DNA from 4 places in the Streptomyces sp. NPDC002088 genome. Region 2 is predicted to be linked to each of the others. Evidence: riboswitches for the same ligand, from Rfam matches in the RefSeq annotation. Region 2 holds a riboswitch; each other region holds the start of a gene.

Region 1 (3,344 bases), 700 kb from region 2:
GTGTCGACGAACTCGATGCCGGTGTCGGTGCCGGCGAGTTCACCGACCACGGCCGCGATGTCGTCGGCGTGCGCGCCGTTGAAGGGGCGCAGCGCGAGGATGCGGGCGTGCGGTGCGGCGGCGCGGAGTTGTTCGAGGTAGGCGCGGTAGGCGGGGCGGAAGGCGTCCGCGCCGAACGCGGTGTCGTTGGTGCCCTGGTTGACGACGATCACATCGGCGTTCCGGTCCGGATCCGCCGGGGAGCCGGCGTAGTTCCAGCCGTAGGCGTCCCCGGCCGCCGGCACTCCCCCGTTGCCGGTCTGGAGAACCCCCTGCCGGCCGAAGCCGACCTGGGTGAGCGAGGCGTGCAGGGCGTCGGCGACGAGGGTCGGGTAGGCGACGGTGCCGTCGGCGCAGTCGGAGGTGTTGGCCTCACACAGCGCCATCACGCCCTGGGTGATGGAGTCGCCGTAGAAGGCCACCGTACTTTTCGGCGCACGGAGTTGGGGCAGCAGGTGCCCGCCTCGCTCCAGCCGCAGCCCGGTCAGTGCGACGCCCGTCTCCAACGGCGGAGTCCATCGGTTGACGCGGGAGAAGACGTCCTTCACGGAGATCTCGACGATGTGGACCCCGCGGCCGTCGGCCGTGATCTCCACGTCGCTCTGGTCCACGGCCCGCAACTGCTTCGGGCCGCCATCGACCGACACGTAGATCTGAGCCGGCACGGTGATCGACGCGATGTCGAACAGGGCGTGCGCGCTCCCGCCGGTGAAGCGGAACCGGAGCCGCGAGCCGGAGTTGACAGTGACGGCCGCCCCGGCGGACCGGCTCCAGTGGCCCTCGTAGGCGAGCCGCCGGTCGTCGGGGCGTACGACATTCGGAGCTACGGACGCGAAGACGGGCGCAGTGGCCCCCAGGAGGATCCCCGCGGCCAGCGCCACGCTCAGGCAGGTGCGTCGGCCGACGCTGGGCACGGGGACCTCCGAAGGAAATAGAAAGCGCTTGCATCGCTACGGAGATCACTTTGGTCCCACCCTGCCGCCACTGTCGAGACCCTGGACACCCCTGCCACAAGATCGCAACACAGTGATCATGAACGCGCAAAATCGAACATACTGAAGGCCGGACCCCGGGGATCGGGGTCCGGCCTTCAGCGGAGCGGGGAGCAGGCGTCAGACGGCGACGCCGTGCGAACGGAGGTAGGCGACCGGGTCGACGTCCGAGCCGTAGTCCGGCGTGGTCCGGATCTCGAAGTGCAGATGCGGGCCGGTCACGTTGCCGGTCGCACCCGAGAGGCCGACCTGCTGCCCCGCGGTCACGGTCTGGCCGGCCGAGACGGAGAGCTGGGACAGGTGGCCGTACTGCGCGTAGTAGCCGTCGGCGAGCTTGATGACGACCTGGTTGCCGTACGCGCCGCCCCAGCCCGCCGAGACCACGGTGCCCGCGCCCACGGCCTTGAGCGAGGTGCCGGTCGGGACGACGAAGTCGACGCCGGTGTGGTACCCGCTGGACCACATGCTGCCCGCCACGTGGTAGGCGGTGCCGATCGTGGCACCGGCGACCGGGAGGGCGTAGCCGCCACTGATGGAGGTGCTGGTGGCGCTCGTGGCGTCGACGGCCTGCGCGCTGGTCGACTTCACCGCGGAGGCGTCCGAGACGGCGGACTTCGGCGAGGCGGACTTCGACGCGGAGGTCTCGGCGCCGGACTCGGTGCCGGTGCTCGCGGCGGCCTTCTTGCCGAGGCTGAGCTTCAGCCCGGGGTGGATCAGCGACGGGTTGCCGCCGACGGCCACACGGTTGTCCTCGTAGAGCTTGTGCCAGCCACCGCTGACGTTCTGCTCATCGGCGATCTTCGACAGGCAGTCGCCGGTCCGCACCGTGTAGGTCCGGGCACCCGCGCTCTTCGTGACGGCCTTCTTCCCGGTCACCGGAACGGACTGCACGGCCTTTTCGGAAACCGACTGCGCCGCGTGCGCACCGGTGGCCCCCATGAGCGGGAGGGCGAGCGCCGCGCCGCCGGTTCCGGCGACGGCGATCGAGCGAGTGAAGCGCCGGTTCTTGGGACGGCGGTGCTTACCCTTCGCGGGCATGGCGAATTCCTCTCCGGCGCCTGCGAGGTGAGCTGTCGGGTGCGGGCTGGAGATGCCCGGCCACGCTCGCGGCGTGGCTGTACCCCAAGCCGTTCCGGAGACCGGAACAGGCGGTCGTGCCTGTGGGTCCCCCGCTCCTGCCGTGCACGGGTGAGTGTGCGGGCACCGGGCGGCGGCAGGATTAGGCGTCCGCCCGGATCGGTGTGGAACGTAAGCGAGCAAGACGCAACCGGACAAGCGGCCTGTTCCGGATCTGCCCGTTTTACTTGATCCGTTACGGGATTTCCCGGTCACCCTCCGTGAATTCCCTCTACTCCCCTTCTTCAATTCACTGAAAAGGCACATGAATTACGTGAGCATGATGAGCGACATACGGTCACCGATATGACGCTCCTCACGCACCCTTTCTTCAGCTTCCTTTATTCCAGAGCGAGTTGGAATGAAGGCTGCAATTCGGACAGATCACTCAGATGCGGCGCAGGCGGATAACCGTCGCATCGAGGTCGCCGTGCAGCCCTGTGCGCAACCCGTGGTGCAGCAGCACCGCACCCCGGTGAACTTCGCCCGTTTCGCGGCATTCGTACGACGCCGTCGGGTCGAGGCCCCGCAGCCGCAGCGCCGGCACGGGCTCGCCGTACCGCTGCGCCTGGAGGCAGGCGAGGACGACGGCCTCGTCCCCGCGGACGTACTGCACGGCGCTCAGTCCGCCCTGCGGGGGCCGCAGCCGGTAGAGGTCGCCGTGCTGCACCAGCGGCCGGATCTCCTTGTAGAGGCCGACCCAGTCCCGCGCCTCGGCGAGCTCCTCCTCGGTCCATCGGGTGAGGTCTCCGCCGACGCCGAGCACCCCGGCCATGGCGCTCACGAACCGGAACCGCAGCGAGCTCACCCGGCCGTTGAGCTGGACGTTGGGGCTGTCGGTGACCCAGGCGGCCATGACCCGCGCGGGGTGGACCTGACTGAAACCGTGCTGGATGGAAAGCCGGTCGAGCGGATCGGTGTTGTCGGAGGTCCACACCTGGTCCGTACGGCTCATGATCCCGAGGTCGATCCGGCCGCCGCCGCCCGAGCAGGACTCGAAGGCGACGCCGGGGTGGGCCGCCCGGAGCCGGTCCAACAGGGCGTACAAGGCGTGCACATGGTCGACCCACAGCCGCTGCGGATACGCCTCGCCGGGCCAGCCGGCGTCGGTGAAGGAGCGGTTGAAGTCCCACTTCACGTAGTCGATCGGGGCGCTGGTCAGCAGCGTGTCGAGCCGCTCCCAGAGGTACTCCTGGA
Region 2 (3,344 bases):
ACGACACGGTGACCCAGCTGGCCTCCGCCCTCACGCTCGACACGAGTGTGCCCGCGGGGACCGACTGGACGATCCGGGTGCGTCGGGAGGGCACCCGGATCCAGGCCAAGGCATGGCGGTCGGCGTCGGCCGAGCCGACCGCGTGGGCCATCGACGTCACCGACTCCACCTTCGCCAAGGGCCGGGTGGGCCTGCGCGCCCTGGCCAACAAGGGCTGTACGAACCTGCCGGTCACGCTGTCCGTCAGCCGCTACGAGGTGGACGCCGCGAACTGGGAGACCCCGCCGACCGTCACGCACGGCGACTGGGTGCGGGTGCTGCCCGAGCCGTTCGACGGGACGTGGACGACGCAGCTGGAGCAGACGATCCGCGACTGGGCGGGCTCCACCGTCCCCGACGTCCTCGCCTACGCCGCGATGTTCCTCGGCGACGCTCCGGCGGTGACGGCCGGCGCCGGACCGGCCCAGGGCAAGCAGGTGCTGGGCGAGGCCGGGTACGGCTACCTCGACCCTCAGGGTTACCGCTACGAGGGTGCCGACTTCCACGAGTACATGAACGTGGGCTGGACCTTCCCCGACGGGACCTACACCGGACCGTCCAGCAAGCAGGTCGGCAACCTCGACTGCTCGGGCTACACGCGGATGGTCTACGGCTACCACATGGGCGTGCCCCTGGCCGCCGGCGAGGACACCTCCGGAAACCGGATTCCGCGCAAGTCGCGAGACATCGTCGACTACGCGCCCGGGGTGGTCATCGACCGCACCGACGGCACCAACCCGCCCGCGGCTGCGCTGCTCCAGCCCGGCGACCTGGTGCTGTTCAACGCCGACTCGGGCGACGACGACCCCGAAACGGACACCGTGACCGTCGACCACGTCGGCATCTACCTGGGCACGGACGCGACCGGCAAGCGCCGCTTCCTCTCCAGCCGCAAGACGGTCAACGGGCCCACCATGTCCGACCTGGGCGGCGCGTCGCTGCTCGACGGCACGGGCACGTACGCCACGAAGCTGCACACCGTGCGCCGTATCTGAAACCTGCCGCAGAGTCAGCCGATCTCCCAGAGGAACCGGTGGGTGTGAATCCCGAAGTACGGCGTAGACCACCTCTGGGCGATCGGCCAGGGCTGCGGCGAACAGCCCGGTGTGGGTGTCCACGTCCAGCTCGATGGTGTCGGGGAACATGAACGCCATGTTGCCGACGCCGCCCATGTCCACCAGCTCGGCGAACAGTTCCAGCGGCGGCCACCCGCCCCGGAAGAGGCCATAGGGAAATGAAGGTCACAATTACGTATCGGACATTCCGCTCTTCAACCTTCACACGAGCCGCACAAATTAGCTAAGTTGGCGTCAGGCCGCTCGGATCCCTCCGGCGAATCCCGCCGGGCCGTGCAGCCTCCGCCGAGTCCGGTGAACCACTGCGGCCGCCGGAGCCGGGGACCCAACCGATCTTTGGGGTGAATCGGCCCAACTGCCCTATGGGGCAAGGGCTGTAGGGCACGCCTTCCGGAACCCCCGCCCGAACCCGACAGCTAACTCGGTAGGCGGTGCACGGAAGGAGTACGTCGCCGATGGCGCCGGAACGCGACACGCGCCCCGAAGGTCTCGGCCTCCCCGGAACGGACGCGGTCAGCCGCGAGGAGATCCGGCGGCGGATCAACACCCTCTACGACCGCGCCGAGACCGACACGGGGAACTACAACGCCACCCGCGCGATGACGACGGGGACACGCAGGCCCGCCGCACCGCTGCGCGCCACTGAGCGCAGGCAGGCCGACCCCGCCCTCGACACTGTCGCCCGGCAGTGGTTCGACGTGGCGCGCGCCAAGTTGGGCCCGACGGTTGCGGCGGTGCTGCCGGCCGACAGGATGCCCGACCCTCCGGCCGCGGCCCGACCCGCTCGCCCGGCGGAACTCCCGGCCGCGGTTCCGGCGCCCCGTCTCGAACTGGAGGCACCCGTCAAACGCGTCCCGGAGCTCACCGCCGGGCCCATCGCCGCGCTGTCGGCCACGCCAGGAAGCCGGCGGGACGCCCTCCCTGCCCTCACGGCGCCCTACGCTCCTCCGGCTCTCCCGGCCGCGCTGCCCGCATCCGCGCCCGCGCCCGCCACCAAGTCACGGCAGTCCGCGCTGCGGACGACGAAGGAACAGATCCGGGAAAAGCTCACCACGGCGCGGGAGTTGTTGTCCCGGCAGATCACCCTGCGCAACACACCGCCCGCCGCGCTCGAAGCCGCGCCGACGGCCGAAGCCCTGTGGTCGGCCCCTGCGCAGCAGGATCCTCTGCGCGGCGAGGGAGGCGCGGGAGCCGGCTGGCTCACACAACCGGCGATCAGCCTCGACACCATCCCCGTCGACAGCGGGTACACGAACGCACCTGTCGACACCGGGCAGTTCAGCGTCCCCCTCGACAGCGCCCTCCTCGGCACCGAGTACACAACCGGACAGTTCAGCCTCCCTGCCGACACGGCGTACACGAACAGTCCTGTCGAAACCGGGCAGTTCAGCCTCCCCGTCGACACGCCATACACGAACAGCCCTGTCGACACCGGACAGTTCAGCCTCCCCCTCGGCACCGGATACGCGAACACCCCCGTCGACACCGGCCTGTTCAGCGTCGCCACCGTCCCCGTCGGCGTGCCGGAAGCGACGTACAGCGGCAAGGCCGCGAAGGCTCTCGATTTCGCCCGCGCCCAGATCGGCAGACCGTGCCTGTGGGGTGCGACCGGACCGGAGTCGTACGACTGCTCCAGCCTGACCCAGGCCGCCTGGAAGGCCGCCGGGGTCGCGCTCCCCCGCACGGCGATCGACCAGGCCCGCACCGTCGCGGCGATTCCGCTCACCGAGCTCCAGCCAGGCGACCTCATCTTCTTCTACGGCGATGTCAGCCACGTCGGCCTCTGCACGGGCAACGGCACGATGATCCACGCACCGGGCCCGGGCGCTTCCGTGCGCGAGGAGTCGATCTTCTTCGCCGGGCAGACGGCGATCCACAGCGCGGCACGGCCCGCGTGAACTTCGGGTTCGCGACAAGGGATTTGGGTGAGCTGGTCACGGTCCCGGCCGAGCAGGTCACCCTGTCCGACCTGCGAACGCGGCGCAGCTGGGTGGTCGAGCTCGCGCCCTACCAGCTGGCGACCGTATCGGTAACCCAGGCGTTGCGCGGGTGACGGGTCGGCGCCCGAGCGCGGGAACGGCGGAGGTAACGGCGGCGAGGACGTCGCGTGGGACACGTCTGCGGACAGCTATCGGCTGCCGACCGAGGCGGAGTGGGAGCGCGCCTGCCGCGCCGGTACGGCGGGCCCCCGCTACGGCCCCCTCGACGAGATCGCCTGGCACCGGGGCA
Region 3 (3,344 bases), on a different contig from region 2:
GGCGGTCCAGCCGAAGACGTTGCCGCCGAGGGAGAGCGGGAAGACCTCGAGGTCGGAGGAGCCGAGCTTGCGAAGAGAAGTCATGCTCAACTTCAACACCCGCACCAGAAGCCTGCATTCCGCATTTACCCGGAAATCCGGAAACCGGCAAAGACCGGCAGCCCTGACGTCGGGGGGTGTCGTCAGGGCCGCCGGGGATCAGGAGATCAGGGAACCAGGGGGATCAAAGGAAGGCGACCACCCTCAGGGGATGCCTCAGGAGATGCCTCAGGGGGTGAGTCCCTTGCCTCTCAGCCAGGCCATCGGGTCGATCCCGTCCGCGCTGCCGCCCGGGTGGACCTCGAGGTGGAGGTGCGGCCCCGTGACGTTGCCGGTGGCGCCCACGCGGCCGATGACGTCGCCCGTGGTGACCTTCTGTCCGACGCTGACACTGATCGACGACTGGTGGCAGAACCACAGCTCGGTGCCGTCGTCGAGGGTGAGGATCGTGCGGTAGCCGTAGGAGCCGGCCCAGCCCGCCTCGGTGATCGTGCCGCTGTGGATCGCCTTGATGAGCGTCCCGGTGGGCGCGGCGAAGTCGAGGCCCGTGTGGTAGCCGGAGGACCACATCGAGCCGGCCTCGCCGAAGGTCGAGGTGATCGTGTACGAGGAGGTCGGCAGCGTGTACTGCTTGGCCAGCTCGGCCAGGCGCTCGGCCTCGGCCTTCTTCGCGGCCTCCTCCTCCGCCTTCTTCTTGGCGGCGGCGGCCTTGGCCTCCGCCTCCTGCTCGGCCTTGGCGGCCGCGTCGGCAGCCGCCTTCTCGGCCGCGGCGGCCTCGGCGGCGGCGGCCTTGGTCTCGACCTGGTCCTGCTGCTGCTCGGCCTGGGCCATGATGCGGCTGCGCAGCGCCTCGCCGGCGTCGGTGGCGCCCTGGGCGGTGTCGGCGGAGGTCACGCCGATGCTGCTGAGCGGGGTCGCGGAGCCCTTGGCGGAGTCCGCGGAGTCGTCGTCGGACAGCAAGGAGCCGACGGAGGGCAGGTCGGGCATGGAGATGGACACCGGCGGCTTGCCGGTGTTGGCGCTGGCCATGCCGCCCGCGCCGACGGCGGCTATGACGCCGACGCCCAGGACGGTGGAGCTGCGGGCGAGTCCGCCGCGCTGCTTGGCGACGCGATGCCGGCCGCGTACGGGGGCGAGGGACTCCTCGGTGGGGTTCCACTCCTCCCACTGGCCCTCGTCGGTGCGGTAGCTGCCGTAGCCGAAGGGCTCGGTGCTGCGCTGACTCGGCACGAACGGGGCTTCTGGGGCAGGCCGGTTGGACGCCACGTGGGCGTGCTCCTTTCCTTCCTTCTCGCCTACCGGGTTAGCTGACGGGTTCGGAGCAGGAAGGTCTCCTACGCGCGTATACCGCCCGTTTTTCACGGCGGTGTCCGTGCGATTCACCCCAAGGTGGTGGTTCCCCGGTTCCCTTGCGGGATTCGGCGCGTGCGCACGGAGCCGTCTCTTGTGACGGCTGGGACGACCGCGCTGCGTTATCGAACGTTAATAGACCCGGGGGCGTGATTCCAAGCCGTTCTGCTTGATCATTAACATTTTCGGCCTGGACTTACAGGCCATGACCGGCGGAAATCGGGCGAGTTACCCCTCATTTGCGCCCCCTGCGCGCCCCCGCGGGAACACCTCAGGAAACACACAGGTTTTGATGGTGACTCAGATGTTATGCGCAGGGGGGTCGTCCGGTCACTCCCGGTCACGGAGGTGGGTACCCGGCCATCGGTCACGGCCGTCGTACGGCGAGCAGCGCCATGTCGTCCGTCATCCCGCCCCCGGAGTGCCGGCGCACGTCCTCCGCGAGGGCGGCAAGCAGCGCCTCGGGGTCGCGGAAGCGGCGGCCCGCGAGCCGCTCCTCGGGGTCGTAGAAGCGGCCGTAGGCGTCGCGGGCCTCGGAGACGCCGTCGGTGTGCAGGAGCAGGGTGGCGCCGCTCGGGAAGCCGGCCTCGTCCGCGTGGTCGGGCCAGGTGCCCAGCTCGCCCATGCCGAGCGGCAGGGCCGGCTCGCGGGCGAGCAGCGTGCGCACGGTGCCGTCCGGGTGCAGCAGCAGCGGCGGCGGATGCCCGCGGTTGAGGATCCGGACGACCCCGTCGCCGTGCGGGAACTCGGCGAGTACGGCGGTGGTGAATCCCTCGAAGGCGTCCAGCCCGTCGCGCCGCGTGCCCTCGCGCGCCAGCGCCCGCTCCAGCCGCTGCGCGACCGCCTCCAGCGTCGCCTCCTGCTCGGCGGCCTCCCGGAAGGCGCCGATGATGACGGCCACGGCCGCCACCGCGCCCATCCCCTTGCCCCGTACGTCCCCGACGACGAGGCGCACCCCGCGCGGGCTGTCCTGCACCGCGTACAGGTCGCCGCCGATGAAGGCGTCTGCCTGGGCCGCCTCGTAGCGGGCCGCGATGTCGTACCCGCCGATCTGCCCGGCGGGCTCGGGCAGCACCGCGCGCTGGGCGGCCTCGGCGATCTCGCGGGCGCTGGCGAGCCGCTGGTCGCCGCGGCGCACACCGCGGTTGATGACCGCGGCCATGGCGGCCACCGTGGCCACGGTGACGACCTCGGTGACCATGTCCGCGTCCGGGCTCAGCCCGAACCTGGCGTGTACGGCGTACGCGGCGACGAAGGCGGCGGCCCCCGTGACGACGGTGCCGACGAAGGAGTACAGCGGGGCTGCCACCAGGGGGGCGGCTGTGAAGAAGGGGATCGCGGTGAAGTCGCGGGGGGTGCAGAGGTCGTAGACGATGCCGCCGACGGCCAGCAGCACGGGGACCATCTGGAGGAGGGCCCGCACGGACGAGATCCGCCGCTCCGCGTCGCCCGAACCGCCTGAACCGCCCGCACCGGGAGGGACGGGCGGAACGGGCGCCTCGTCGCCGAGGCCGGGGTCGGGCACCGGGTCGGCCGGGAGCCGGCCGCCGGCCCGGGCGTAGGGGACGACGCGGTAGTCGTCGTAGGGGGTGGCGGGCTCGTCGGGTGGGCCCTCGCCCGTCAGGTCACCAGGCCGCACCACTTGTCTCCCGCCGTCCCGCGCGAACTCCCGCGCTCACGCCACGAAGGTTCCAGGTTTGCCGGAGTGGGGGTGGGGGGCGAGCGGTGTGGGCCGACCGGATGACAACAGCCGCGATGGATTGCAACAACCGCGATGGACGGCAACAACACTCAGGGCCGGAATAACACTCAGGGCCGGAATCCATGAACTGGATTCCGGCCCTGAGCCTTCAGTAGCGGGGACAGGATTTGAACCTGCGACCTCTGGGTTATGAGCCCAGCGAGCTACCGAGCTGCTCCACCCCGCGTCGTTAAGACCAGCATACGCCATCCGC
Region 4 (3,344 bases), on a different contig from region 2:
CAGCTGGGTGAGCGTGGAGGTCAGGGCTTGACTGCCGGACGCCTGCGCGAGCGTCTCGTGGAACCAGCCGCCCAGGGAGCGCAGATCCTCGCTGTTGCCCCGCCTGGCCCGCTCCTGGCCCAGCCGGACGAGGCCGCGCAGCACCTTCAGATGGGCCTCGGTACGTCGCTGGGCGGCCCGAAAGGCGCCGAGGGGCTCCAGGAGCATGCGCATCTCCAGCAGGTCGGAGGCCTCCAGCTCGGTGGGCTCCGCGACGCACGCGCCCGCGTGCCGACGGGTCACCACGAAACCCTCCGCCTCCAGGGTGCGCAGGGCCTCCCGGACGGGGACGCGCGAGACGCCGTAGCGGCGCGCGAGGAGTTCCTCGGTGAGCCGGCTGCCGCGCTCGTAGACACCGGCGACGATGTCGTCCCGGATCGCCGTGCATACCGAGTGCGCCGGAATACGCATGACCGACCTCCGCCTTAATCCCCGTGAAACGTCGCCGATTGACGTGCGTTCAGTGACTCTATTGCAATCAGCTGCAATTTCCGACGGGAGGCCGGAATCCAGGGATATTTTTTGGACAGCGGGGCCTCTGAAACGCCGAAAGCCCCGGCTCGGGGGGCCGGGGCTTCGGTATGTCTCGCCGTCCGTTGTCGGACGTTCACGCCGGGCGAGCGTCAGATGTTGACACCGTGCTTGCGGAGGTAGGCGACGGGGTCGATGTCCGAGCCGTACTCAGCGGTCGTACGGGCCTCGAAGTGCAGGTGCGGGCCGGTGACGTTGCCGGTCGCACCGGAGAGGCCGATCCGCTCGCCCGTGGTGACCTTCTGGCCCACGGAGACGCCGATGGACGACAGGTGGCCGTACTGGGTGTACGTGCCGTCGTTCATCCTGATGACGACCTGGTTGCCGTACGCCCCGCCCCAGCCTGCCTCCACGACGGTGCCGTAGCCGACCGCGTGGACGGAGGTGCCGCTGGCGGCGTGGAAGTCGATGCCGGTGTGGCTGCCGGAGGACCAGAGCGAGCCGCCGCTGAGGTAGCCCGTGGACACGTAGGAGTGGGAGATCGGCGCCACGAACGTGTTGAGGCGCTTGCGCTCGGCCTCGCGGGCGGCGCGCGCCTTGGCCTCGCGCTCCTTCTTGGCCTTCTCCGCGGCCTTCTTGCGGGCGGCCTCCTCGGCCGCCTTCTGCTCGGCGGCCTGCTTCTGGGCGGCGGCCTGGGCGCCGATCTGCTCGGCGACCCAGTCGCCGATGGTGATGACCGGGGTGAGGCCGGTCTGCTCGACGGAGTTCTCGGCGGCGAGCGCGGGGGCGGCGAGGGTGCCCATGACGCCGGTGGTGGTGAGGGCCGCGATGCCGGCTGCCTGAGCGCTGGTGCGCTTCATCCGGCCGGGACGACGGTGCTTCCCGGGGGCGCACATGAACGCCATGTAGTGGCTGGTCCTTTCCTTCCCTCTCGCCTACCGGGTTAGCTGACGGGTTCGGAGCAGGAAGGTCTCCTACGGACCCCCTCGCGGCACGCGCGGGCGTCCGATTCACCCCAGGGACTGCGATTGGGTCCCCGGCTCCCCTGGCTTGCGCCGTACGGGGACTCGGCGATGGCTGTCCGCTGCCGCGGGCGCGGCGCACTGCCTGACGAACAGCCCGGACGACCGTACGGGCGCCGTCTTTCAATCCTCAAACGGATCAGAGCTTTTGTAGCGCATGCCACAGGGCAGACAGGTAACTCTCCCTCAATTCGGACATTCTCCGGACATTGAGGGGCCCTGGCGACTCATCAGTCACCAGGGCCCCTACGCGCGCGTGCCTCTGCTCTGCCTCTGCTTGGCTTCTGCTTGGCTTCTGCTTGGCTTCTACTCGGCGGACACGACGGTGACTTCACCGATACCGAGGGCCTCGACGGGCTCCTTGATCTGCGCTGCGTCGCCGACGAGGATCGTCACCAGACGGTCCACGGGGAAGGCGTTCACGGCCGCCGCGGTGGCCTCCACCGTGCCGGTCGCGGCGAGCTGCTGGTACAGCGTCGCCTGGTAGTCGTCGGGCAGGTGCTGCTCGACCTGGTCGGCCAGCGTGCCCGCAACGGCCGCCGCCGTCTCGTACTTCAGCGGCGCCACACCGACGAGGTTCTGCACGGCGACATCCCGCTCGGCGTCGGTCAGGCCCTCCGCGGCGAGCGTGCGCAGCACGGTCCACAGGTCCTGCAGGGCGGGACCGGTGTTGGGGGTGTCCACGGAGCCGCTGATGGCGAGCATCGCGGCGCCCGTAGCCCCTCCGGGGGACGAGGGGGCCGCCGACCTGAGGACCTGCCCGAACGCGCGCACACCGTAGGTGTAGCCCTTCTCCTCGCGCAGGACGCGGTCCAGACGGGAGGTGAGGGTGCCGCCGAGGCAGTACGTGCCGAGCACCTGTGCGGGCCACACGCGGTCGTGCCGGTCGGCGCCGGTGCGGCCGATCAGCAGCTGCGTCTGGACGGCGCCGGGGCGGTCCACGATGACGACGCGGCCGGTGTCGTCGGCACTCACCGGCGGCACGGGGCGGGGCTCGGCCGAGGAGCCCGTCCAGGCGCCCAGGGTGTCGCCCAGCAGCTCGTCCAGGTCGATGCCGGCGAGGTCACCGACGACCACGGCGGTGGCCGTGGCGGGGCGGACGTGCCGGTCGTAGAAGACCCGCACGGCCGCGGAGTCGATCTTCGCGACCGTCTCCTCGGTGCCCTGGCGCGGGCGCGACATGCGCGAGGTGGCCAGGAACAGTTCCTTGGAGAGCTCCTTGGCGGCACGGCGGGCGGGGTTGGCCAGCTCGTGCGGGATCTCATCGAGCCGGTTGCGGACCAGCCTCTCGACCTCGCTGTCCGCGAACGCGGGCGCCCTGAGGGCGTCGGCGAGCAGGCCGAGCGCCTTGGCCAGGCGAGACGCCGGGACTTCGAGGCTCAGGCGTACGCCGGGGTGGTCGGCGTGCGCGTCGAGGGTGGCTCCGCAGCGCTCCAGTTCGGCGGCGAACTCCTCGGCGGAGAGCTTGTCGGTGCCCTCCGAGAAGGCCCGCGCCATGATCGTGGCCACGCCGTCGAGACCGGCCGGTTCGGCCTCCAGGGGCGCGTCGAGGAGCACCTCGACGGCGACGACCTGCTGGCCGGGCCGGTTGCAGCGCAGGAGGGTCAGGCCGTTGTCCAGGGTGCCGCGCTCGGGCGCCGGGAAGGCCCAGGGCCTGGCCTCGCCCGGCCGGGGCTGCGGGTGGAACTCCATCGTGGCGAGCTCGGTCACTGGGCCGCCTCCTCGGTCTCGTCGGTGGCTTCCACGGTCGCCGCGGACTCCGGGTCTTCGGTGCGTTCCGCCGCCTCGGCTTCGTCCAGGGCCTCGGGGACG

What was found. A riboswitch is a leader RNA that binds a small molecule or an ion and turns the genes downstream of it on or off. The one in region 2 is predicted to bind cyclic di-AMP.
Region 1: another riboswitch for cyclic di-AMP. It lies ahead of ABT114_RS00265 (M23 family metallopeptidase); the one in region 2 lies ahead of ABT114_RS03595 (C40 family peptidase).
Region 3: another riboswitch for cyclic di-AMP. It lies ahead of ABT114_RS07240 (M23 family metallopeptidase); the one in region 2 lies ahead of ABT114_RS03595 (C40 family peptidase).
Region 4: another riboswitch for cyclic di-AMP. It lies ahead of ABT114_RS31585 (M23 family metallopeptidase); the one in region 2 lies ahead of ABT114_RS03595 (C40 family peptidase).

Annotation. Positions count from the first base shown of each region.
Region 1 covers NZ_JBEOXO010000001.1:58,437-61,780, reverse strand. The annotation lists gene ABT114_RS00270 (GDSL-type esterase/lipase family protein) at 1-953, opposite strand, end outside; gene ABT114_RS00265 (M23 family metallopeptidase) at 1,152-2,069, opposite strand; cyclic di-AMP (ydaO/yuaA leader) riboswitch at 2,074-2,232, opposite strand; gene ABT114_RS00260 (alpha-galactosidase) at 2,536-3,344, opposite strand, start outside.
Region 2 covers NZ_JBEOXO010000001.1:762,562-765,905, reverse strand. The annotation lists gene ABT114_RS03600 (NlpC/P60 family protein) at 1-1,034, shown strand, start outside; cyclic di-AMP (ydaO/yuaA leader) riboswitch at 1,389-1,562, shown strand; gene ABT114_RS03595 (C40 family peptidase) at 1,571-3,013, shown strand; gene ABT114_RS03590 (hypothetical protein) at 3,010-3,168, shown strand; gene ABT114_RS03585 (SUMF1/EgtB/PvdO family nonheme iron enzyme) at 3,251-3,344, shown strand, end outside.
Region 3 covers NZ_JBEOXO010000002.1:750,473-753,816, reverse strand. The annotation lists gene ABT114_RS07245 (aldo/keto reductase) at 1-84, opposite strand, end outside; gene ABT114_RS07240 (M23 family metallopeptidase) at 268-1,305, opposite strand; cyclic di-AMP (ydaO/yuaA leader) riboswitch at 1,317-1,473, opposite strand; gene ABT114_RS07235 (PP2C family protein-serine/threonine phosphatase) at 1,757-3,028, opposite strand; tRNA gene ABT114_RS07230 (tRNA-Met) at 3,244-3,317, opposite strand.
Region 4 covers NZ_JBEOXO010000018.1:9,183-12,526, reverse strand. The annotation lists gene ABT114_RS31590 (GntR family transcriptional regulator) at 1-450, opposite strand, end outside; gene ABT114_RS31585 (M23 family metallopeptidase) at 663-1,415, opposite strand; cyclic di-AMP (ydaO/yuaA leader) riboswitch at 1,428-1,593, opposite strand; gene ABT114_RS31580 (M16 family metallopeptidase) at 1,839-3,242, opposite strand; gene ABT114_RS31575 (M16 family metallopeptidase) at 3,239-3,344, opposite strand, start outside.